DNA from 2 places in the Photorhabdus akhurstii genome. Region 2 is predicted to be linked to the other one. Evidence: predicted binding sites of a transcription regulator. Region 2 holds the regulator's gene; the other holds the start of a gene.
What was found. Region 2 encodes PhoB, which activates phosphate uptake and scavenging genes when phosphate is short. Its sites were predicted from a motif close to CTGTCATAAAACTGNCNNAT; they were not measured.

Region 1: acuI (acrylyl-CoA reductase (NADPH)) is a predicted target of PhoB. The motif match lies at 7,163-7,182, and genes of this name have one in related genera.

The regions. Positions count from the first base shown of each region.
Region 1 is NZ_CP020335.1:4,720,382-4,731,643, reverse strand. It holds gene B0X70_RS20540 (hypothetical protein) at 1-325, shown strand, start outside; gene B0X70_RS20535 (nucleoside deaminase) at 534-1,001, opposite strand; gene cynR (transcriptional regulator CynR) at 1,214-2,083, shown strand; gene accC (acetyl-CoA carboxylase biotin carboxylase subunit) at 3,531-4,880, opposite strand; gene accB (acetyl-CoA carboxylase biotin carboxyl carrier protein) at 4,893-5,363, opposite strand; gene aroQ (type II 3-dehydroquinate dehydratase) at 5,392-5,844, opposite strand; gene acuI (acrylyl-CoA reductase (NADPH)) at 6,054-7,031, opposite strand; gene mreB (rod shape-determining protein MreB) at 7,677-8,720, shown strand; gene mreC (rod shape-determining protein MreC) at 8,830-9,864, shown strand; gene mreD (rod shape-determining protein MreD) at 9,864-10,352, shown strand; gene B0X70_RS20490 (Maf family protein) at 10,518-11,105, shown strand; gene rng (ribonuclease G) at 11,102-11,262, shown strand, end outside.
Region 2 is NZ_CP020335.1:4,494,762-4,506,023, reverse strand. It holds gene B0X70_RS25380 (hypothetical protein) at 1-288, opposite strand, end outside; gene B0X70_RS19320 (AAA family ATPase) at 581-4,267, opposite strand; gene sbcD (exonuclease subunit SbcD) at 4,264-5,499, opposite strand; gene phoB (phosphate regulon transcriptional regulator PhoB) at 5,804-6,493, shown strand; gene phoR (phosphate regulon sensor histidine kinase PhoR) at 6,517-7,854, shown strand; gene brnQ (branched-chain amino acid transport system II carrier protein) at 8,204-9,535, shown strand; partial or broken gene ggt (gamma-glutamyltransferase) at 9,675-11,262, opposite strand, start outside.

The DNA of each region.
Region 1 (11,262 bases), 230 kb from region 2:
GTACTCTTTTGCATTCCGGGACCAACTTCATGATCGGTTCTACTATTTGGCAAGACATATAGGCCAAGTCGCTACTCAAGAGCTTCTTGATAGTTTCATTGCTGGATTTGAGGGAAGGGTAAACGGCCATCCTGAAAGCACTCCATTATGTATAGAAGCAGCAGATCTTGGTTTCACCACTTATCACGATTATGTTGACCTCAAACTCCAGTTGAGAGCTATTTACCGTTTTTCTGAGTCAGAAGGTATCGTTTATCCATTACTGTTTTTAAGTACCAAGCAAAGTATTAGGCAGGCGCTTATTCAATACTGCCTACGCCAGTGACTGCTCCCCGCCGCCTGTAATTCTTTCGCGCCCTTGCGCTGGATGTTGATCGTTGCGTTGATATCACGATCATGTTCGACACCACAGCAAGGATAATCCACAGTAGAAGTTTTTAAAATCCCGATAATGTGACATATGAAAGGCAATCACGATGGTCGTATCGCCATGTCGATCTCAAATTCTGGATGTCCGACCAGAAGCCAGAGAGTCACTTCTTGTTCAGCTTTTGCCAGCGCTGGTACACCTTGATAGCGCTTTCGTCCTTCTTTTGGATCATGGGCAGGCGGCGTTCCTCGATGGGCTTCGCGTACTCTGCGTAGAACGTATCCAGCTCGAAGTACTTGCGATCATCCTTGTAGAATGGTGCGTAGTCTTCGCGTGTGGTGATGTAGATAACCTGTTTCGGGCTACAGTAGTAGAGTGAGCCTAGGCACATAGGGCAGGGGCTGGCGAGAATGTAGATATCGCAGTCGGTCAGGTGCTCGGTTCCGAGCTTCTTGCACGCTTCTCGTACGGCCAGGATTTCCGCGTGTGCGGTCGGATCACAGGTCTGTGCTACCAGGTTCGGGCTTTCAGCGATGATGTCGCCGTCACGTACGATCACGGTGGCGAACGGCCGACCTCCTTGCTCCACATTTTTCATCGCAAGGTCGATAGTGCGTTTTACAAAATTCATAGGAAAAACCTCATTAAAAATAGATTGAATCAAAGCGTGGTTGCCGACTCAGAGAGTTCGTGCTGGAATTTCAGAAAACCTTTGATGATCTCTTTCATGGTTGATCTCTGTGTCGTGTAACGAAAAGATGGATTGAAGATTACTTTCGGATATCCATAAGGTAAAAGACTGATTTATTATGCACTCCATAGGCATACCTTATGGAGACCCACATGCTTTTACGACATATCAACTATTTTCTTGCCGTGGCTGAGCACCACAGCTTCACGCGTGCCGCTACAGCCTTGCATGTGTCTCAACCGGCATTGTCGCAGCAGATTAAGCAGCTTGAGGAAACCCTTGGGGCGCAACTGTTTGATCGGACCGGACGTACCATGCGGCTGACGGATGCTGGCGAGGTCTATTTCCGCTATGCACGACGGGCATTACAGGACTTGGAGGAAGGAAAGCGTGCGATCCACGATGTTAGTGATCTGAGTCGCGGTTCTCTGCGCGTTGCCGTCACGCCGACGTTCACAACTTATCTTATCGGCCCCTTGGTCAAGTCGTTCCACAATCTCTATCCCAACATCACGTTAACGGTTCGGGAGATGTCGCAGGAGCGCATTGAAGAGCTTCTGGTCGATGACGAACTTGATGTCGGGATTGCGTTTGATGAGATCCACTCGCCTGATATCGATGCACAACGACTTCTGGTGGAGACGCTAGCGCTGGTCGTTGGTAAGGAGCATCCCCTTGCAAAGTGTCGAACGATGAGTCTGAAAGCCCTGAACAACGAGTCTCTGGTTCTCCTCACGTCTGAGTTCGCTACACGGAAGCAGATCGATCGTTATTGTAGGCAGAACGACATTTGTCCCCGCGTTTTGATGGAGGCCAATTCGCTAAGCGCTGTCATTGAGATCATCCGACATACAAGCCTTGCCACGTTGCTGCCGGCAAAGATTGCCTGTGATCGGGAGGAATTGGTTTCGATTGTTCTAACCCCCTCACTGCTACAAAGAACGGCGGTTCTCATGCAGCGAAAAGGAGCTTACCAGACGGCGGCGGCGCGGGCGTTTATCGAGCTTGCGCTGGAATATTAATGTTGGTGTTACTATTTTTTAATTGATATTTACATGAGTTTATTTTTGTAAAAGTTAATTATTTAATAAGTTGTATAAAAGTATCTCACTATCTGGAGAAATTATTTATAGAGTAAAAGATTATTAATTTAAAAAGTGGGTGGGATAAGGTATTGAGACTGTAATTTAAATAGTGTAAATCCAGTTTAAATTACAGTCTCATCCCACTTTGAGTTTTATCACGAGCAGGTTTTAAACTGTTGTTTAAAATCACTGTTTTAATTTAGAGTTTTAATCAGTTAGTGTTTTGACTGTTTGTTACCACTTTTACCACCTGATTTTTATTAAGTTTAATCACTATAGGATATCATGTTTTACGTTAAACCAACGTTAATCATACCCTTTACTGACGCTGTTTTACCGGCAATTCTGAGTAGTTTTAATAAATCACTACCCTTGATGTTTTTTCAGATAATCCCTCGTTTTTTCAGGATGTTAATCCTGCCATATTAATCGTTTTATCCATTTTTTTATTGCGTTGTTTTTATGGTTTTCTTCATAAAATAACGATGAGAAAGCGCATTAATATCCATCTGTTCGGATAATATTCTTTTGCATGCTAATTTCTTTTCGACTTTCTTTTAATGGTTAATGATTTCGATTAAATACAATTAACTCTCCTTTTGAAAAGTTGCATGTATTTAGTTAAATCCGCCTTTTATATTAAAAGCTTTAATATCTCTGTATTTAAGCTTTTAAATGGTCATAGTAGATTAGGTAATTATAAAATAAACGGAGTATAGCATCGCTGATAAATGCATTAAATATGGCAAAGAGTAAACTGTTTTTTAGTCATTCTGTCTTGCTTAAAAATCTGGTATTAATCGGAACCTATTTTTTAACCTTTATCTGATAGATAACTGAGTTAATCACCGCTAAAAAGGTGCTTACGATCGCCAAAAAAGGGAAATAGCTCATTTCTTTAATCATCTTTAATGCTTTTAAACGTTTTTGTTCTTTTTTTCATATCTAATCTAAAAGCCTCTCAGTTTTTTTAATGACTATCCCCATTTTGCGTAAACTCTTTTCAGGCATGCAAAATCTTTTGTTTGAGAAAATTTTTTTAATGCGGTTAATAGATTTAAAAGCCGTTTTTCCTGATGTTTTCTCTTCCAATATCAGTATAGTACCGAGTTTTTTACCTGCTTTAAAAAATCTTTAATGACTTTCGGTTTTACCTTTAATGACTAACTTTTTTACCGGTTTTTTCGTGATGCGTTTGCCCTTTTTACAGATTCTAAAATCACACTGATTTTACCTCAAGGTGGGTTTTTAAAGTGGTGGTAAACGCCGTTTGGCGAACAGAACTCAATTAAAACAAAGTGTCGGCTAAAAAGCAGCACTTTTTCAGTAAGTTGAAGGAGCGTTTAAACGCTCCTTCAAAGATATTAATGTCATTAAACCGGTTTTAAGTTTCCTGTAATCCCAGTTTTTTCTCCAGATAGTGGATATTAGTGCCACCATTCTGAAAATTTTCATCATTCATTATCGCCTGTTGAAGCTCGATATTTGTCTTGATGCCATCAATGATCAATTCTGCCAATGCGTTTTTCATACGAGCAATGGCATTGTCACGATTTTCACCGTAAGTAATCAGCTTACCAATCATTGAATCATAGTAAGGGGGGACGGTGTAACCAGCATAAATATGCGATTCCCAACGTACACCAAATCCACCTGGTGAGTGGAAACGGGTAATTTTACCTGGGCTTGGCAGGAACGTGTTCGGATCTTCGGCGTTGATACGACACTCAATAGCGTGACCACGAACAACAACATCTTTCTGCTTAATTGAGAGTGGCATACCTGCGGCAATCCGCAACTGTTCTTTAATCAGATCAACACCGGTAATCATTTCTGTAACGGGATGCTCGACCTGAATACGGGTGTTCATCTCAATGAAATAGAATTCGCCATTTTCATACAGGAATTCGAAAGTACCGGCGCCACGATAGCCAATTTCGATACACGCGTTAGCACAGCGTTCACCAATGCTGCGACGCATTTCTGGCGTGATGCCTGGTGCAGGGGCTTCTTCGACAACTTTCTGGTGACGGCGTTGCATAGAACAATCACGTTCAGCCAGATAAATGGCTTGACCTTGACCGTCGGCCAATACCTGGATCTCAATATGACGTGGATTCTCAAGGAATTTTTCCATGTAAACCATATCGTTATTGAAAGCAGCTTTTGCTTCCGCACGGGTCATATTGATTGATTGTTCCAGATCTTTATCGCTGCGGACGACGCGCATACCGCGACCGCCGCCGCCGCCAGACGCTTTGATGATGACAGGATAGCCGATGCGTTTAGCGAAGGCTTTGTTTTTCTCTGTGTCATCAGACAATGGGCCATCAGAGCCAGGTACACAAGGAACGCCCGCTTTTTTCATCGCATTGATAGCAGAAACCTTATCACCCATCAGGCGGATCGTTTCTGCTTTTGGACCGATAAAAATAAAGCCGGAACGCTCAACCTGTTCAGCGAAATCTGCGTTTTCAGACAGAAAACCGTAGCCAGGGTGAATAGCCACAGCACCAGTGATTTCTGCCGCAGAAATAATTGCCGGGATATTCAGGTAGCTTTTTGCAGAAGCTGCCGGGCCAATACAGATAGTTTCGTCTGCCAACAGTACGTGTTTTAAGTCACGATCCGCAGCTGAATGTACCGCAACGGTTTTGATCCCTAACTCTTTACAAGCTCGCAGGATACGCAGGGCAATTTCACCACGGTTAGCAATTACAATTTTATCAAGCATGGGAACGCCTCGTTATTCGATGACGACCAATGGCTCGTCAAATTCAACGGGTTGACCGCTTTCCACAAGAATCGCTTTAACCACACCTGCTTTGTCGGCTTCGATCTGGTTCATCATTTTCATTGCTTCAACGATGCAGAGGGTATCACCCACATTGACACGGTCGCCGATGTTGATAAATGGTTTCGCATCCGGACTAGGCGTACGATAGAAGGTACCTACCATTGGGGAACGAACAACGTGACCGTCGATTGCAGCCGATCTGTCGCTGATTGTTTCTGGTAGAGCCTGAGAAGGCGCAACAGCACTAGCCAGCGCAGGTTGTTGCGCTTGAACGGGAATATATTGTTGAGCTGCCGGAAAACTCTGGGGGGCTAATGCGCGGCTGATGCGCACTGACTCTTCCCCTTCAGAAATTTCCAGTTCAGAGATGCCAGATTCTTCAACCAGCTCGATCAGTTTTTTTATCTTACGAATATCCATGAGTGTGATTCCGTACTCTTCTGTTTAATTAGTTGAGTTTTGACAAGCGGTTTACCGCTGCCTGTAATGCAAAGCTATAGCCATCTACCCCTAAACCGCAGATTACACCAACAGCAAGATCTGAAAGATATGAGTGATGACGAAATGGCTCGCGCGCGTGAACATTGGAGAGGTGGATCTCAATAAATGGGATCTTCACTGTCAGCAATGCATCACGCAGTGCCACGCTGGTATGCGTGAATGCAGCAGGGTTAATCAAGATAAAATCAGTATTACCCTGTGCAGAATGAATTCTATTTATCAGCTCAAATTCTGCATTGGATTGCAGGTGACTGAGTTTGCCCCCTAATTGATGGGCCTCTTCAGACAATTTGCTGACGATATCACCAAGTGTTAAGTTGCCATAAATATCAGGCTCCCGGGTTCCTAACATATTTAGGTTAGGGCCGTTAAGGAGTAAAATGTGAAACTTGTCTGCCATTGTGCTGGTATCTCCGGCAATTTGTCAACAATGTGCCAACATAATCCGATATTAGCGATTTGTCATCTTTTTGTAACAGCCACTTAGTTCATTTCGGCGATAAAGCGCGACATTATAATGATATCGTAGCATTTGGCAGCTAAATACTGGTCTTATCAGAAAAAATGTCAAGAATAAAACCACTGTACTTTAGAGGCTAATCACAATTCTTAACGAACTCTTACTAATGTACGTCCTGTAACTTGGTTAGCTATCAATTTATTGGCGTATTCCACGGTTTGGTCCAGTATTATCTCCGTCGTTGCCCGCTGATAAAAAGAAGCAGGTAATAGCTTTTGCAGGCGTTGCCACACGGCAGGTCGCTTGGCTGATGGAACCGTGACGGACTCTACGCCTTGCAGACGTACGTTACGTAAAATAAATGGCATCACTGTTGTTGGCAGATTTGCATTACCGGCGAGGCCACAGGCGGCAACGGTACCGTTATAGTGAGTTTGAGCCAGTATTGTCGCCAGTACATTATCGCCTACCGTGTCGATAGCTCCGGCCCAAAGTTGTTTTTCCAGTGGGCGAGGAAGTTGGCTAAATTCATGGCGCGGCAAAACCTTTTTTGCCCCTAGGGATAACAAATATTCATGATTTTCTGGTCTGCCGCTAACGGCAACAACGGAATAGCCAAGTTGTGAGAGTAGCGCTATCGCCGTACTGCCTACACCACCACTGGCGCCTGTCACAATAACATCACCACTTTCTGGTTTAACGCCGCCTTGTTCCAGGGCGATAACGCACAGCATGGCGGTAAAGCCAGCAGTACCAATGATCATTGCTTGTCTGCTATCCAAATCGTCAGGTAAAGGTGTCAACCATTCCCCTGAAACTCTGGCTTGTTCCGCCAGTCCACCCCAATGATTTTCTCCTACACCCCAGCCGGTTAATAATACATGCTGACCGATATGAAAACGGGGATCTTCGGTACTGTGTACAATGCCAGAGAAATCAATACCCGGTATCATTGGGAATTGGCGGATAATTTTTCCTTTACCTGTAATGGCTAATGCATCTTTATAGTTCAGTGTTGACCAGTGAATATCGACGGTAACGTCTCCCACGGGAAGATGAGAAACATCGACTTCTTCTATAGACGCTGATAATTGGTTCTGTTGTTGTTTGAGTAGCAGGGCTTTCATTATTGTTCCGTTCTCTGTAATTGATTTTGTCATTCAATTAAGGATAGATAAAAATGGGTGATTTACATAAGGTATATAAGAAAAAATAAAGTGTTGATGGATTATAAAACAGAATTTATTTGCATTTTTATCTGTAATCCCATTGTCATATTCCAGCTTTGTTGCATATGGCGTTCTATTTCAGAAAATTCTGTTTTTTATTATTTTTTAGCAGAAAGTATTGTATTTTAGTCACAGTTTATTACATCATTAATTGTTCACTACACAGACTATGTACTTGCAGTTAAGTATAGGTAATGGTGAGCCGAGGTATGGGTCTAATGTGAGCTTATCGGAATAGCTATTGGTCAAAAAGCAGCAGCGGATTTAGCCGGTACGGTACCAGTGGCGCCATAATGCGGAATTATGCAAAATCAGGTGGTTCTTGCATTTCGTTATGGAACAATTGGTAAAATTAACCCATTTTTATGCAGTTTTTTTCTGCTCCGTTTGGGAGAAGTAACGTAGAATATCGCGTTGTTGATATGAATAACGTAGCCACTTTTTTATTGAAGCAGGTGCTTGTGCGCCTTGTCGCTGCTTCATGTGGTTGGTAGAGTAGACGGGTTTCGTTCCGTCCCCAGCTTGCAGGATTATCCTTTCGCTATGTTTAAAAAATTTCGTGGCATGTTTTCCAACGACTTGTCTATTGACTTGGGTACCGCCAATACCCTTATTTACGTCAAAGGTCAGGGTATTGTATTGAATGAACCTTCTGTTGTCGCAATCCGTCAGGATCGTGCGGGTTCATCGAAAAGTGTTGCTGCCGTTGGGCAGGAAGCAAAGCAAATGCTGGGTCGAACACCGGGTAATATTGCGGCAATTCGTCCGATGAAAGATGGCGTGATTGCCGATTTTTATGTTACCGAGAAGATGCTGCAACACTTTATTAAGCAAGTTCATAGCAACAGTTTCATGCGTCCAAGTCCGCGAGTTCTGGTTTGTGTACCTGTTGGCGCAACTCAGGTCGAGCGTCGGGCAATCCGTGAATCGGCGCTCAGTGCCGGCGCTCGTGAAGTATTTTTGATTGAAGAGCCTATGGCTGCGGCGATTGGCGCTGGCTTACCTGTTTCTGAAGCCACTGGCTCAATGGTTGTGGATATTGGCGGCGGTACTACGGAAGTGGCGGTTATCTCTTTGAATGGGGTTGTTTATTCATCTTCTGTACGTATCGGTGGAGATCGCTTTGATGAGGCGATTATCAATTACGTTCGCCGTAATTATGGTTCACTGATTGGTGAAGCAACGGCTGAGCGTATTAAGCACACGATCGGTTCTGCTTATCCTGGCGATGAGATGTTGGAGATTGAAGTTCGTGGTCGTAACCTGGCAGAAGGTGTACCACGCGGCTTTACGCTTAACTCCAACGAAATTCTTGAAGCTCTGCAAGAGCCTTTAACGGGTATTGTCAGTGCGGTTATGGTCGCCCTTGAGCAATGTCCGCCAGAATTGGCTTCCGATATTTCAGAACGAGGCATGATCTTGACTGGTGGTGGTGCATTATTGCGCAATCTTGACCGTTTACTGATAGAGGAAACGGGTATTCCTGTCATTGTTGCGGAAGATCCGTTGACGTGTGTTGCCCGTGGTGGTGGAAAAGCACTTGAAATGATCGACATGCATGGCGGTGAGCTCTTCAGCGAGGAGTGAGTGTTAACTTGCAAGTGAGGGAGGAATGACGGGTAGCTCAGACCTCCTTGCTATTGCTGTCTGGGAATTCCATTGTTTATGAAACATACAGTTTGGAATAGCGCAGCTTATGAAGCCAATTTTTAGCAGGGGGCCTTCCCTGCAATTACGACTTTTCTTTGCTGTTATTGTTGCCATTGCTTTGGTTGTGGCAGACAGCCGTCTTGATGCTCTCAGTAAAGTCCGTAATTATATGGATACGGTAGTCAGTCCATTTTATTTTCTCGCCAATGGCCCGCGTCAAGTGCTTGATGGTGTGTCAGAAACCCTTGCCTCCCGTGAACAACTTCGATTGGAAAATCGTGCTTTACGCCAAGAATTATTGATGAAAAACAGCGATATGCTGTTATTAGGGCAGCTTAAACAGGAAAATTCCCGCTTGCGTGAGCTATTGGGATCGCCTTTACGTCAGGATGAACACATGATGGTGACGCAGGTGATCTCCGGTAGGGCTAATCCTTATAGTGATCAGGTCGTCATCGATAAGGGATCAAGAGAAGGCGTTTATGAAGGGCAACCTGTTATCAGTGATAAAGGCATTGTGGGTCAGGTGGTTGCTGTCAGTCAGTTTACTAGCCGGGTATTACTGATTTGTGATACGACCCATGCTTTGCCAATCCAGGTCTTACGTAATGATATCAGGGCGATTATTGCCGGTACGGGTTGTGCTGATGATTTGCAGTTTGAGTCACTACCAAGCAACACAGATATTCGGGTTGGGGATGTGCTGGTGACTTCTGGGTTAGGCGGCCGTTTCCCGGAAGGTTATCCGGTGGCGGTGGTTTCGTCAGTTAAAGTCGATAATCAACGGGCTTATACGGTGATTCACGCTCGGCCAACGGCGGAATTACAGCGTTTGCGTTATTTGCTGTTATTGTGGGGAGCGGATAATAATCCATCCGAACCACTGCCTCCCTCAGAGGTTTATCGTGTAGCTAATGAACGTTTAATGCAAATGATGCCTCAGGTATTGCCGCATGCAAATGAAATGGGACCGCCAGCGCCATCGTCTGTTTCTGATGAAACAACCAAGACAACAGAAAGAGTGAAAAATGCTGAATCGACAATAACGTCTGCTAAATTTATAAATTCGGGAAATCGTTAATGAATCAATACCGGAGTCATGGGCGTTGGGTCATTTGGTTATCTTTCTTGATTGCAATGGTGCTGCAAATTATGCCGTGGCCGGAGCAAATTTATATGTATCGGCCAACCTGGTCGGCACTATTGTTGATTTATTGGGTGATGGCGTTACCTCATAGAGTCAGCGTTGGTACTGGTTTTGTATTGGGGATCATCGTAGATTTGATTCAGGGGGCGACACTGGGTGTTAACGCTTTGTCTTACAGCCTTGTGAGTTATTTGGTGTCATTTAAGTTTCAATTATTCCGCAATATGGCGCTTTGGCAGCAGGCTTTGGTCGTCGTTGCTTTATCGATACTGATGGATTTCAGTGTTTTTTGGGCGGAATTTTTGTTATCAAATGTTGCTTTTCATCCAGAAGTATTCTGGAACAGTTTGGTCAATGGTATTCTTTGGCCGTGGTTGTTCCTGTTAATGCGAAAAATCCGTCGTCAGTTTAATGTACATTAGTGGTCGGATCGCCGTTTTTAATGTCCTGACAGAGCTTATTCCAGCAGGCGTTACTGATGCAGGCCATTCTTTCCAAATAACTTGAGGATATGAGTAGTGTGTATAACCTCAAAATGGTAAATGAAATAGCCTAATGAGATAGGTAGTAGTAAGGACAATATCATCATGAAAACCCTTTATCTGGCTTCCGGCTCACCAAGGCGGCGTGAGCTTGTTGAATTATTGGACTTTAAATTTGAAATTCTTTCTCCTCAGGTAAAGGAGCAATGGCAAGAGGGTGAAACCCCGCGTCAGTATGTTAGCCGATTAGCAAAAGATAAATCTCTAGCGGGAGTTGCTATTGCACCAGAGGATTTTCTGGTGTTGGGAGCGGATACTGTTGTTGTCTTGAATGGTAAGATTCTCGAAAAACCGCGCAGTGAACAACATGCTGTTGAAATACTCAGTGCACTTTCCGGTCAGTGTCATCAGGTGATGACAGCTATTGCTTTATCAGATAGTCAGCGTACCTTAAGTGATATAGTCGTTACAGATGTAACCTTTCGCCAATTATCCACGCAGGAAATTTTGGATTATGTAGCAACCGGTGAGCCGATGGACAAAGCGGGTGCTTATGGTATTCAGGGAAAAGCGGGTTGCTTTGTTAAAACGCTGAATGGGAGTTATCACTCAGTTGTTGGTCTGCCATTGGTGGAAACGCACGAATTAATCACAGAGTTTTTTGCGTTAGTTGATGGGAAGGGGAACACATGACAGCAGAGTTATTAGTCAACATCACACCGTCCGAAACGCGTGTCGCTTACATTGATGGTGGGATTTTGCAAGAAATCCATATTGAAAGGGAAGCTAAAAGGGGCATTGTCGGCAATATTTATAAAGGTCGTGTAAGCCGGGTATTGCCAGGGATGCA
Region 2 (11,262 bases):
TATTAAGGTTAAACCTGTTAAACCTGTTAAACCTGTTAAACCTGTTAAACCTGTTAAACCTGTTAAACCTGTTAAACCTGTTAAACCTGTTAAACCTGTTAAACCTGTTAAACCTGTTAAACCTGTTAAACCTGTTAAACCTGTTAAACCTGTTAAACCTGTTAAACCTGTTAAACCTGTTAAACCTGTTAAACCTGTTAAACCTGTTAAACCTGTTAAACCTGTTAAACCTGTTAAACCTGTTAAACCTGTTAAACCTGTTAAACCTGTTAAACCTGTTAAACCCATCGTTTTTAACAAAACCTGCGGACTGCTCTCTCCTGAATGTTAATTATGAGTAAAACGCGCTTTTAACATCAGGGGAAGAGGGATAACAAACAGCTCGAAGAATTATCATTTCGTTGGACGTTCTTGTTTCTTGATGTATGTTGGCGAGAGTAAGCCACGCAATATATTCAAAACCAGCAAGGTAATGCCTTGCCGAAATTTCTTTCCCGCCTTTATGCTGGCGGGAGTATCCTTTTCAAGGAAAAAATGGCGGAAATCAATTCACTTTAGGAATACTTTTTATTGTTTCCCGCTATTGTTTACCATAACGAAACTCAGGGGAGAGTTTACTTATCCCAAGCCCATTAATTTTTTTAACTTTGATCTGCACGGGTATCCGTTCTTTCATGGCTTCAATGTGGCTGATAACACCGATGGTTTTACCGGAAGCATTTAAATGATCCAGCGCGTCAAGCGCAATATCAAGGGTTTCTTGATCAAGTGTGCCAAAGCCTTCATCCAGGAATAGTGAATCAATACTGGTTTTATTGCTGACTAAATCAGATAGCGCTAAAGCCAAGGCGAGGCTAACCAGAAAACTTTCGCCGCCAGAAAGCGTTTTGGTATCACGAATAGCATCGGCTTGCCAGGTATCAACCACTTGTAGTTCAAGACCATCACTGTTTTTACGTTGCAAATCGTAGCGTCCATGCAATTTTTTCAGCCGTTGATTGGCGAGATGAACCAAATGATCCAGTGTTAATCCTTGAGCAAAACGACGGAATTTAGCGCCATCAGCCGAACCAATCAGGTTATTAAGATAACTCCAGTCATCATAATTTTGTTGGCAATGACTGATCTCTTCCAATAAGGATTTTTGCTGTTGACGGCGTGTTGCATCATTACCAAGCAGGTTTTTCAGCTCTCCTTGTTGTAAGGTGTTTCTTTTTAGCTCATCAATAAGGCTTTCCAACTGTTCGGTCAGTTGTGATTTTGTATATTGATCAAGTAATTCAGGGCGATTTTTCCGATGTTGTTGCAGGGCCTCTATCGCTTTCTGGCATAGGGCGTTGGCTTGTATCTGCTGTTGTTCAAGCTGTTCTTTGAGTTGTCGTAATTCCTTACGTTGTTCTTGCGATAACAGTGCCGCTTCAAGGGCATGTTGATCGGTAAATGAGCTTTTAGCTAACGCGACATTAAGGTTCTGTTCTGCCTGCTGTTTTTGTTGTTCAGATTGGCGACAGTTTTTTTCTGTCTCATGAATGGCGCCGGTTAGTTGGTTGATGCTGGATTGCGCTTGTTGCAGATGTGACAATGCTTGTTTGTGCATTTCCTCCAGCTTTTGAGATTGTTGTTGTAATGCTTGAGTGATTTCTGTAACAGATTGTTCACCAAATAGCTTTTTGCGTTGTTGTTGTGTCTCTGCGAGTTGTTGTTTCTGCTGTTGTGCTGTTTGATTAAGCTCGTTTAAACGGGATACATATTCTTCTTTCTGTTTATGCAATGATTCAATCTGATTTTGGATAACCGCTTCTTCTTTTTGGATCTGTTGCCAGTTTTCATGACAGTTTTGATATGCCTGCCACTCTTTTCTACGTTGTTGCAGCCAGTTTTCACTTTCATTCAACATTGGCAGTGATAAATCATATTGCTGTAATTCTGATGTCATTTTTTCGATGGCATCCGTCAGCTTACGCTGCTGCTGTTGTATCTCTGGTTGCAGTTCAGATAAGTGTTTTTTCAGTGCATTGTATTGATGCTTACTCAGTTCAATATTTCGCTCAATTTCTTTAACGTGTTCTTGATGAGCGGCCACTGTTTTTTCTGTTTTCTGGTACGTTTTTTCTGCTAGTTCAAGTTCGGTTAATTGGGTTTGGCAAAGCTGATGAGCAGATTGGTTTTGTTGCACAAATAGTTCGAGAGCGGGTTTATCTGAAAGAGAAATGTCGATCTGTAATGTTGCGCAAGTTTCCTGCCATTGTTGAGTTAATATATTCAATCGTGGTTCAGCATCAGCAATTTCTTGCAAAATATGGTCGTATTGTTGCTGTTGGAACTCTTTTTTATTGACCAATGATATTTGGGTGGCTTGTAACTCGTCGAATTGCAGACGTAAATCTTTTAACCGTTGTTCTGATTTTGGCAGTTCAATATTTTGATAAGCTTGAATGGCAGGATGATGTTCAGAACCGCACAGTGGGCAAGGAGAGCCTTCCTTGAGTTGTGTCCGTTCTTTTTCCAGACTGACAATCTTTTGTTCTAACTGAATACGTTGAGTCAGATCGGCTAAATGCTGCTGTTTGTCTGAGAGTTGTTTATCAATGGTTTCAATTTGAACAGGAAGTTCCTTTAATAACTTTTCCGGTTGTTGTAAGCGAATATGGTGACTGGCAATAGCGGCTTGTAATTGCAAGATTTGCGGCGATAGGATTTCTAGTTTATGTTGCAGCGGTAGCTGTTCCTGATATTGAGTTAATTGTTTTTTTAATTTCTCCGGCGAATATTGTTTTTGCAGAGTAAAAAATTGTTGCTTAGCTTGTTCAAATGCCAGTTCCAGCGGTTGGTTATTTTCAATCTGTTGTTTTAAATCTTCTCCTTGTTTGTTCAGATTATCGTTAAGTTGCGCGATTTCGGCGGTGAGTTCGCCAATTCTTTGCGTTTGGTGATCAATTTGTTGCTGCTGTTCTTGCCGCCAAGAGAATTGATGTTGCCAAAAAGCCAGCTTTTCACCGAAATGTTGATGATAAGGTTGTTGTTCGAAATAGTTTTCCAGTTGTTTTCTTTGATTGGTGAATGATAGGGCGCGCTGATTTGCGGTGTCATATTGCTGACAGCGGTTTTCAAGTACGGTTTTCTGTTCGTTGATTTGTTGCTGAGTAAGATTGAGTTCTTTAATCTGCACCGCAATTTGATGATCTAATGGAATCACCTGTTCTGTTATCAGCTTTTCTTGTTGTTGCCGGTGTTGTTGGTGTGCGGCTCTGGCAGAATCTGCATGAGTCACGTTTTGCTGTATCGGCGTGAGCGTCTGTTGTTGTTGATGAAGTTGCTGATGCATCTCTTTCAACTGTTTGCTGATTCTCTGATGTTCATATTGCGTTCGGTTTTGATCATCCAGCAATGGGCGCAATGTTTCTGCCGGTTCACTGCTAGCCAGTTTTTGCAGTTGCGGCTCTGCATGAGTAAGCGCCTTTTCTGCCTGTTGTAAGGAAGCGTTATTTTCAGTAACAAGTCGCTCAAGTTTTTCTTCACGTGTCAGCCATTGTGCCGAATGTTGCACTGTTTTTATCTGCTGATTGAGTTGTGATTCAGCATGAGTGAGTTGTTGCTGTTGTTCTAGATATTGTTGATATTGTTCTGCTGTTAACAAATCAATGGCGGATGCTTTGGCTTGCAGAATATCCAGCTCTGATTGTGCTTGTTTATGTTGTTGGTAAATTTGTTGGGATAGAATGCCGTAAATTTCAGTGCCGGTTAACTCTTCCAATAAATCAGCCCGTTCGTTTGGTTTGGCATTGAGGAAAGCGGCGAAGTCCCCTTGGGATAACAACATGGATTTGGTGAAACGGTCGTAATCTAATCCAGTTATTTCAATGATTTTCTCTTTCGTATCTTGGGGCTTATCTGCCAGAATTTTACCGCTGTGACTGAGTGCGAGCTCCGCTTTAGGGGATTGCAGATTGCCATTTGGTTGATTACGTGCTCGCCGTTGGCTCCAGAAAGCACGGTAAGCGACACCTTTCACTTCAAACTCAACTTCGGCTAGTGATTCTGCGGTGTGTCGGGTCATCAGCTCATTTTGTGAGGTAGAAATCGTCAAGCGTGGGGTTTCGTGATAAAGCGCAAGGCAGATCGCATCTAATAAGGTAGTTTTACCCGCACCGGTCGGGCCGGTTATGGCGAACAGACCACTGCTGGCAAACGGCTCTGCTGTGAAATCAATTTTCCATTCACCTTGTAATGAATTAATGTTCTTTAGCCGTAGACTCAAAATTTTCATGCCTGCTCCTCCTTGTTTTTAGCCTGATAGATATCGTTCAGTGTTTGTTCGAAAAGAGTGGTCAGACGTTTTTTATGTTCTTCATTTTCGAGTGCTGATTGGGCAAGCCGTCGAGCAAAAACTTCGTTGACGCTAAGTTCTGTCAGGGTTTCTCGGTTTTCTTGCGCTAGCTTATTTTGCTGCTGTGTTTTACTGCGCCGTAGCAGAATGACTTCGACTGGAAGTTCTGCAACCATTGATTGAACCCTTTTTTGGATATCATGGAGGTAATCTTGGGTGGCAACTTCAATATCCAGCCAGACAGGCTGCTCTCCTTGATGGTCATTAAAAGTTTGTAATTGTTGCTCAATCTGTTGTAGGTCGCCCTTGATAAGCTGCATAGGCTGATATTGTGGAATGGGTAAAAGCTTAATAGATTCCAGTTTGTCTTGGGTAAATTCCACCAAACAGACACTTTTCTCTTGCCCGACTTCATCGAAACTAAGAGGAATAGGGGAGCCGCTGTAGCGAATATGTTCAGATTTAGCCACGATTTGTGGCCGGTGAATATGCCCAAGCGCAATATAGTCTACCGGCGGAAACGCTTGTGCCGGGAAGGCGTCCAATGTACCGATATAAATATCCCGCACTGAATCTGTAACCGTGGCGCCAACGGTCGTTAGGTGTCCGGTAGCAATGATAGGTAAAGGCAAATTCAATTCATCACGTAATTCACACGCTTGCTGATAGAGTCGATGATAGTGTTCTGCAATGGCTTCTTGTAATGCGAGTTGTTTTTGTTCTCCTGATTGACCGGACTGGCTGATCATAATATCTCTTGGCCGCAGAAAAGGGATTGTACAAAGAATCGCACCGGCATTGCCTTGTTTGGTGGTGAGGACTTTTATCTGTTTTTGTGGATCTTTTTCTGCGTGAGCGATAACGGTGGTATTCAGGCAGGAAAGGAGTTCTTTTGATTCATTTAATGTTGCGACTGAATCATGGTTACCACCAAGGATAATTAACTGACAACCGGTAGGCTGTAGTTCAACGATAAAGCGATTATATAGCTCGCGGGCGTAGCTAGGCGGTGAGCCGGTATCAAATACATCTCCGGCAACAATTAATGCATCGGCCTGGTAGTTTTCGATCTGTTTAATCAGCCAGCGCAGAAAATGTTGATGTTCAGCAGCCCGGCTTTTTGTAAAAAAATATTGGCCGAGATGCCAGTCTGAAGTGTGAATAATACGCATAGTTTCGCCGTCATTGGTTAAAGTGAAGCATGATTATAATCGCTGTATTCTGAATGTCGCTTTTAAATCCGATCTCTTGAATATATCTCCGAGCGGCTTCGCATTCATTATGAAATATGACAATTGTTAAATTAATTATTGCGAAATAGATTGCAGATAGCGGATAACCAAGGCAGGATTTCATAAATTTGTCATAAAACTGACGCATAATGCTTTTTCAAATTAGGCTGTTATCAGGTGCGCCGTAAAACCTCGTTCTTTAGGGCGTAGTGGATGTCAACTCAATATATTAACGGGATTAATCATGGCAAGACGCATTCTGGTAGTTGAAGATGAAGCTCCGATTCGTGAGATGGTCTGTTTTGTTCTGGAAAAAAACGGGTATCAGCCGGTAGAAGCAGAGGATTTTGATTCTGCGTTGGCATGTTTATCTGAGCCATATCCTGATTTAGTGTTATTGGATTGGATGCTTCCCGGCGGCTCTGGCTTGCAGATAATTAAACAGATGAAACGGAATAATAATATCCGTGATATTCCGGTGATGATGCTGACTGCCCGCGGTGAAGAGGAAGATCGGGTGCGTGGCCTCGAAGTTGGGGCGGATGACTATATCACCAAGCCTTTTTCTCCTAAAGAGCTGGTTGCTAGAGTTAAAGCGGTATTACGGCGTATTTCACCGATGGTCATGGAAGATATTATCGAAATGAATGGCTTGGTTTTGGATTCAACCTCCCATCGGGTGACCAGCCAGGATAAAGCACTGGATATGGGGCCGACGGAATTTAAATTATTGCACTTCTTTATGACTCACCCTGAACGGGTCTATAGCCGTGAACAGTTGCTTAATTATGTTTGGGGAGCAAACGTTTACGTTGAAGATAGAACTGTTGATGTCCATATCCGCCGTTTACGTAAAGTATTAGAGATTGGCGGCCATGATAAAATGGTGCAGACCGTTCGTGGTACGGGTTACCGTTTTTCTACCCGTTACTAAATCCACGCACCGGAGAATCTAATGTGTTAGAACGTTTATCCTGGAAGAAGCTGGTTTCAGAACTGTTTCTCTTTTGTTTGCCTGCGTTAATTTTGTCGATATTTATTGGTCACTTATCCTGGTGTTTATTTGTTTCGGTGTTTTTGGTGTTGATGTGGCATGGTTATAACTTGCTAAAACTGTCGAACTGGCTATGGCTGGATCGCAGTATGTTGCCGCCGTCGGGGAGAGGAGGGTGGGAGCCAATTTTCTATGGTATTCACCAGATGCAGCAACGGAATCGAAAACGGCGTCGTGAGCTGGCATTGTTGATCAAACGGTTTCGTAGCGGGGCGGAATCATTGCCCGATGCCATTGTGATGATGACAACAGAAGGTAATATTTTCTGGTGTAACCGCCTGGCGCAACATTTACTCGGTTTTCGTTGGCCTGAAGATAATGGACAGCATATTTTTAATTTACTCCGCTACCCTGATTTTAGCCGATATATCCTTTCCAGAGATTTTTCACGTCCTTTATCCATTGAATTAAATAATGGTTTCACGGTTGAGTTCCGGGTGATGCCTTATACTGAGGGACAGTTCTTGATGGTTGCCCGAGATGTGACTCAGAAGCGAACATTGGAAAATGCCCGTCGTGACTTTTTTGCCAATGTCAGTCATGAAATGCGTACCCCTTTAACCGTTTTGCAGGGTTATTTGGAAATGATGCAGGATCAGGCAGAGGATAATCCGCTAAGTAAGAAAGCGTTGAATACAATGCAGGAGCAAACCCGGAGGCTGGACAGTTTGGTGAAACAATTGTTGCAATTGTCTAAAATTGAAGTCGCTCCCCAGATTGATATGAATGAAGTGGTTGATGTGCCTTTGATGCTTAAAGTATTGCGTCAGGAAGCCACAGCATTGGGTAATGAATGTTATAAGATTAATTTTGATATTGGTGAAGGGCTCAAAGTGTTCGGCAATGAAGAGCAGCTTCGCAGTGCAATGTCGAATTTGGTTTATAACGCGGTTAACCATACCCCTAAAGGGACTCAAATTGATGTCAGTTGGAAAAAGAATTCCCAAGGCGCTGAATTTACTGTGAAAGATAATGGGCAAGGTATCAGTGCTGAACATCTACCTCGTTTGACCGAACGTTTTTATCGGGTGGATAAAGCACGCTCCAGACAAACAGGGGGAAGCGGTCTCGGTCTTGCGATTGTGAAACATGCCTTACATCATCATCATTCTCATCTTGAAATTTCCAGCGAAATAGGGAAAGGGACAGCCTTTAGTTTTACTTTACCGCCAGGATTGATTGTACCTGTTAAAATAACCAGCAGAAGAGATAGGAATAGTTTGATTAACAGTAATAATTAATCTTCGCAATTGATTATTATTTTTTCAGGTTAAAAAAAACGCAAATCATATAGTGTTTATTCAATGATAGCTAACAGCAATCACTGGTTTTGAAAAAGAGTACGGCATATACTTCTGCATTCTGGTTTATCTATTGCCTTCTGGCACTATAAAAGTTTTACTTGTGGGCAGTTGTTGGCGATTCTATCTATAATAATCGCTATAATCTGTCTTCAACAGATACCTGGTGAATATTATTTTGATAATAAATCGTTAAATTAGGGTTCAATATTGTCAATATGGGCTTAGCTATTGGCAGTATTTATATTATTCAGGCCATAAATATGGTAACAAAATATTAATAATCATTATGACACATCGTTTATCATCTAAGGATATTTGGGCATTAGGGTTTATGACTTTTGCTCTGTTTGTGGGGGCGGGAAATATCATTTTTCCCCCGATGGTGGGGTTACAATCAGGTGAATATGTTTGGTTAGCAGCACTAGGCTTTCTAGCAACTGCGGTTGGTTTACCCGTCATTACAATCATCGCGTTGGCAAAAGTTGGCGGTGGTATTGAAGAGCTGAGTTCACCTATTGGTAAAGTTGCTGGTTTGCTGCTGGCGACAGTTTGTTATTTGGCTGTTGGTCCTTTATTCGCTATCCCACGGACCGCAACTGTTTCTTTTGAAGTAGGTATTGCCCCGCTTACCAGTACCGGCGAGTTACCCCTGTTTATCTACAGTCTTATTTATTTTGTGTTGGTAATTGCTGTTTCCCTGTACCCAGGCCGTTTGCTTGATACTGTCGGGCATGTGTTAGCGCCTATCAAGATGTTGGCGTTAGGTATACTTGGTGTTGCTGCTTTACTTTGGCCGGCCGGTGATTCAATTCCAGCGATTGATGTTTATCAGCAAATCCCATTCTCCAGTGGCTTCGTCAATGGTTATCTGACGATGGATACGCTGGGAGCGATGGTGTTTGGGATTGTTATTGTTAACGCCGCGCGTTCAAGAGGCGTTGCCGCATCTTCATTATTGACCCGTTATGCAATGTGGGCAGGTTTTATCGCCGGTCTTGGTCTGATACTGGTTTATCTTTCCCTGTTCAAATTGGGCGCTGGCAGCGGATCGTTAGTGCCTCATGCAGAAAATGGCGCGGTCATTTTGCATGCCTATGTTCATCATACTTTTGGTGGTGTTGGCAGTCTTTTCCTGGCTGTGCTGATTTTTGTCGCCTGTATGGTGACGGCGGTTGGATTAACCTGTGCATGTGCTGAGTTTTTCAGCCGCTATTTGCCCCTGTCTTATCGTTCATTGGTTTTGATCCTTGGAGGATTCTCCATGTTGACTTCTAACCTTGGTTTGAGTCATTTGATTAAGATTTCTATACCGGTACTGACAGCTATTTATCCACCTTGTATCGTTCTGATTGTGTTAAGTTTTACGCTGTGCTGGTGGCATAATTTTACCCGCATTTTGGCTCCGGTAATGTTAATTAGTCTGATATTTGGTATTTTGGATGCGATTAAGTCATCTGAAGCACTGGTTTATTTGTTACCAAACTGGGCAACACGTTTACCACTGGCGGACCAAGGGTTGGCTTGGTTAGCGCCATCCCTGTTGGTTTTAGTTGTGGCTGGTATTTATGACCGTGTTTTAGGGCGCTCTGGTACCCGCGAGACGCAAATGCATCAGTGATGATGTTTGTTTCTCTGACTGTTTGCCATCGTCGGATGTTCAGGGAAAGTATGGGATGGGGTTCCTGAAAAAAGGATATCCCATCCCGATATTGCCTACACAGATTAGCTATTTTTTTAGTTGTTGGTCATTTTGGTCATTAGTAACCAATAGCCGCACCGGCCGGGCGTCGGACATCATTGGCGCCATAAAAATGGTTTTCACGCACTTTACCAGATACGGCGGCATCATTGCCTGAAGAATTAGCTGAATCGCCAGCGGTTTTAGGTAAACCCACCATAATCACTTCAGCAGCGCCCCACGGTATCTGTTCCACCATCTTGTATCCCATTTTTTCTAGTAAATTCAACGAGTCTTTAGAAATACCACGTTGCTCATAATAAACTTCGTCGGGTAACCATTGATGATGAATGCGGGGGCTATTAACCGCTTCTTGAGGAGACATCCCATGTTCAATGATGTTTAAGGCAGTTTGCAGGGTAATAGAGATAATACGGGAGCCGCCGGGTGAACCCAGAACAAGGAATATCTTGTTGTCTTTTGTGACAAGTGTCGGACTCATCGAGGATAGTGGGCGCTTACCTGGGGCAATAGAGTTAGTCGCGCCTTGGATGAGGCCATAAAGATTCTTCTCACCAATTTTAGTGGTGAAATCATCCATTTCATCATTGAGGAAGAAACCTGTCCCGGGGGCGATGACGACAGCGCCGAAAAGTCCGTTGATAGTATAGGTGGTTGAAACCGCATTACCTTCTTTGTCGACAATAGAGTAGTGAGTAGTTTCTGGTTTTTCATGGGGGCCAATACCTGGCTGAACATTCTCCGATAATGTTGCTTTACCTGGTTCTATTTTTTTACGTAGAGATTCAGCGTAATTCTTACTCAATAAGCGATCGATGGGATTTTTAACAAATTCTGGATCGCCAAGGTAAGTATTTCTATCCATGTAGGCATGACGCATGGCTTCTGTCAGTGTGTGAATATAATTAGCCGAGTTGAATCCCATTTCTTTGAGGTTGTAGCCTTCCAAGATATTCAAAATTTCACACATGGTTACTCCACCTGAACTCGGTGGCGGTGAAGAGATAAATTTATAACCGCGATAGTTACAGGTGACGGGGGTTGTTTCTGAGATTTTATAGTTGGCAAAATCAGCTTCGGTAATAATGCCGCCGGATTTTTTAGCTGCTTCGGCGACCAATTTAGGAATATTTCCGTGATAGAAAGCTTCTTGCCCTTTTTTGGCAATTAACTCCAACGTATTCGCTAGATCGGTTTGTATCAGCCTGTCTCCCGGTTGATAAGGAGAGCCATCTTTGCGTAGGAAGATACGGGCTGCTTCTGGATCTTTGCGGAAGCGTTTGATTGAAGTATCTAGAATATCAGTGTCTGCGCGGGTCAGTATAAAACCTTCTCGTGCCAGCTTAATCGCAGGCGCCATAACTTGTTCACGACTTAATTTGCCATATTTTTTAGGGCGCTGTTTAACCCCATCACAGTTCCAGGCACACCGGCCGCGCGGTAACCATATAAACTTGATTCTTTAATAACATTGCCTTCTTTATCCAGATACATATCGGCACTTGCTGCATTTGGCGCGGTTTCGCGGAAGTTAATAAAAGTATTGGTGCCATCAGCCAAATGAATTGTCATAAAACCACCACCACCGATATTTCCACAACATGGATTAACAACGGCTTGGGCATAGCCAACGGCAACGGCTGCAT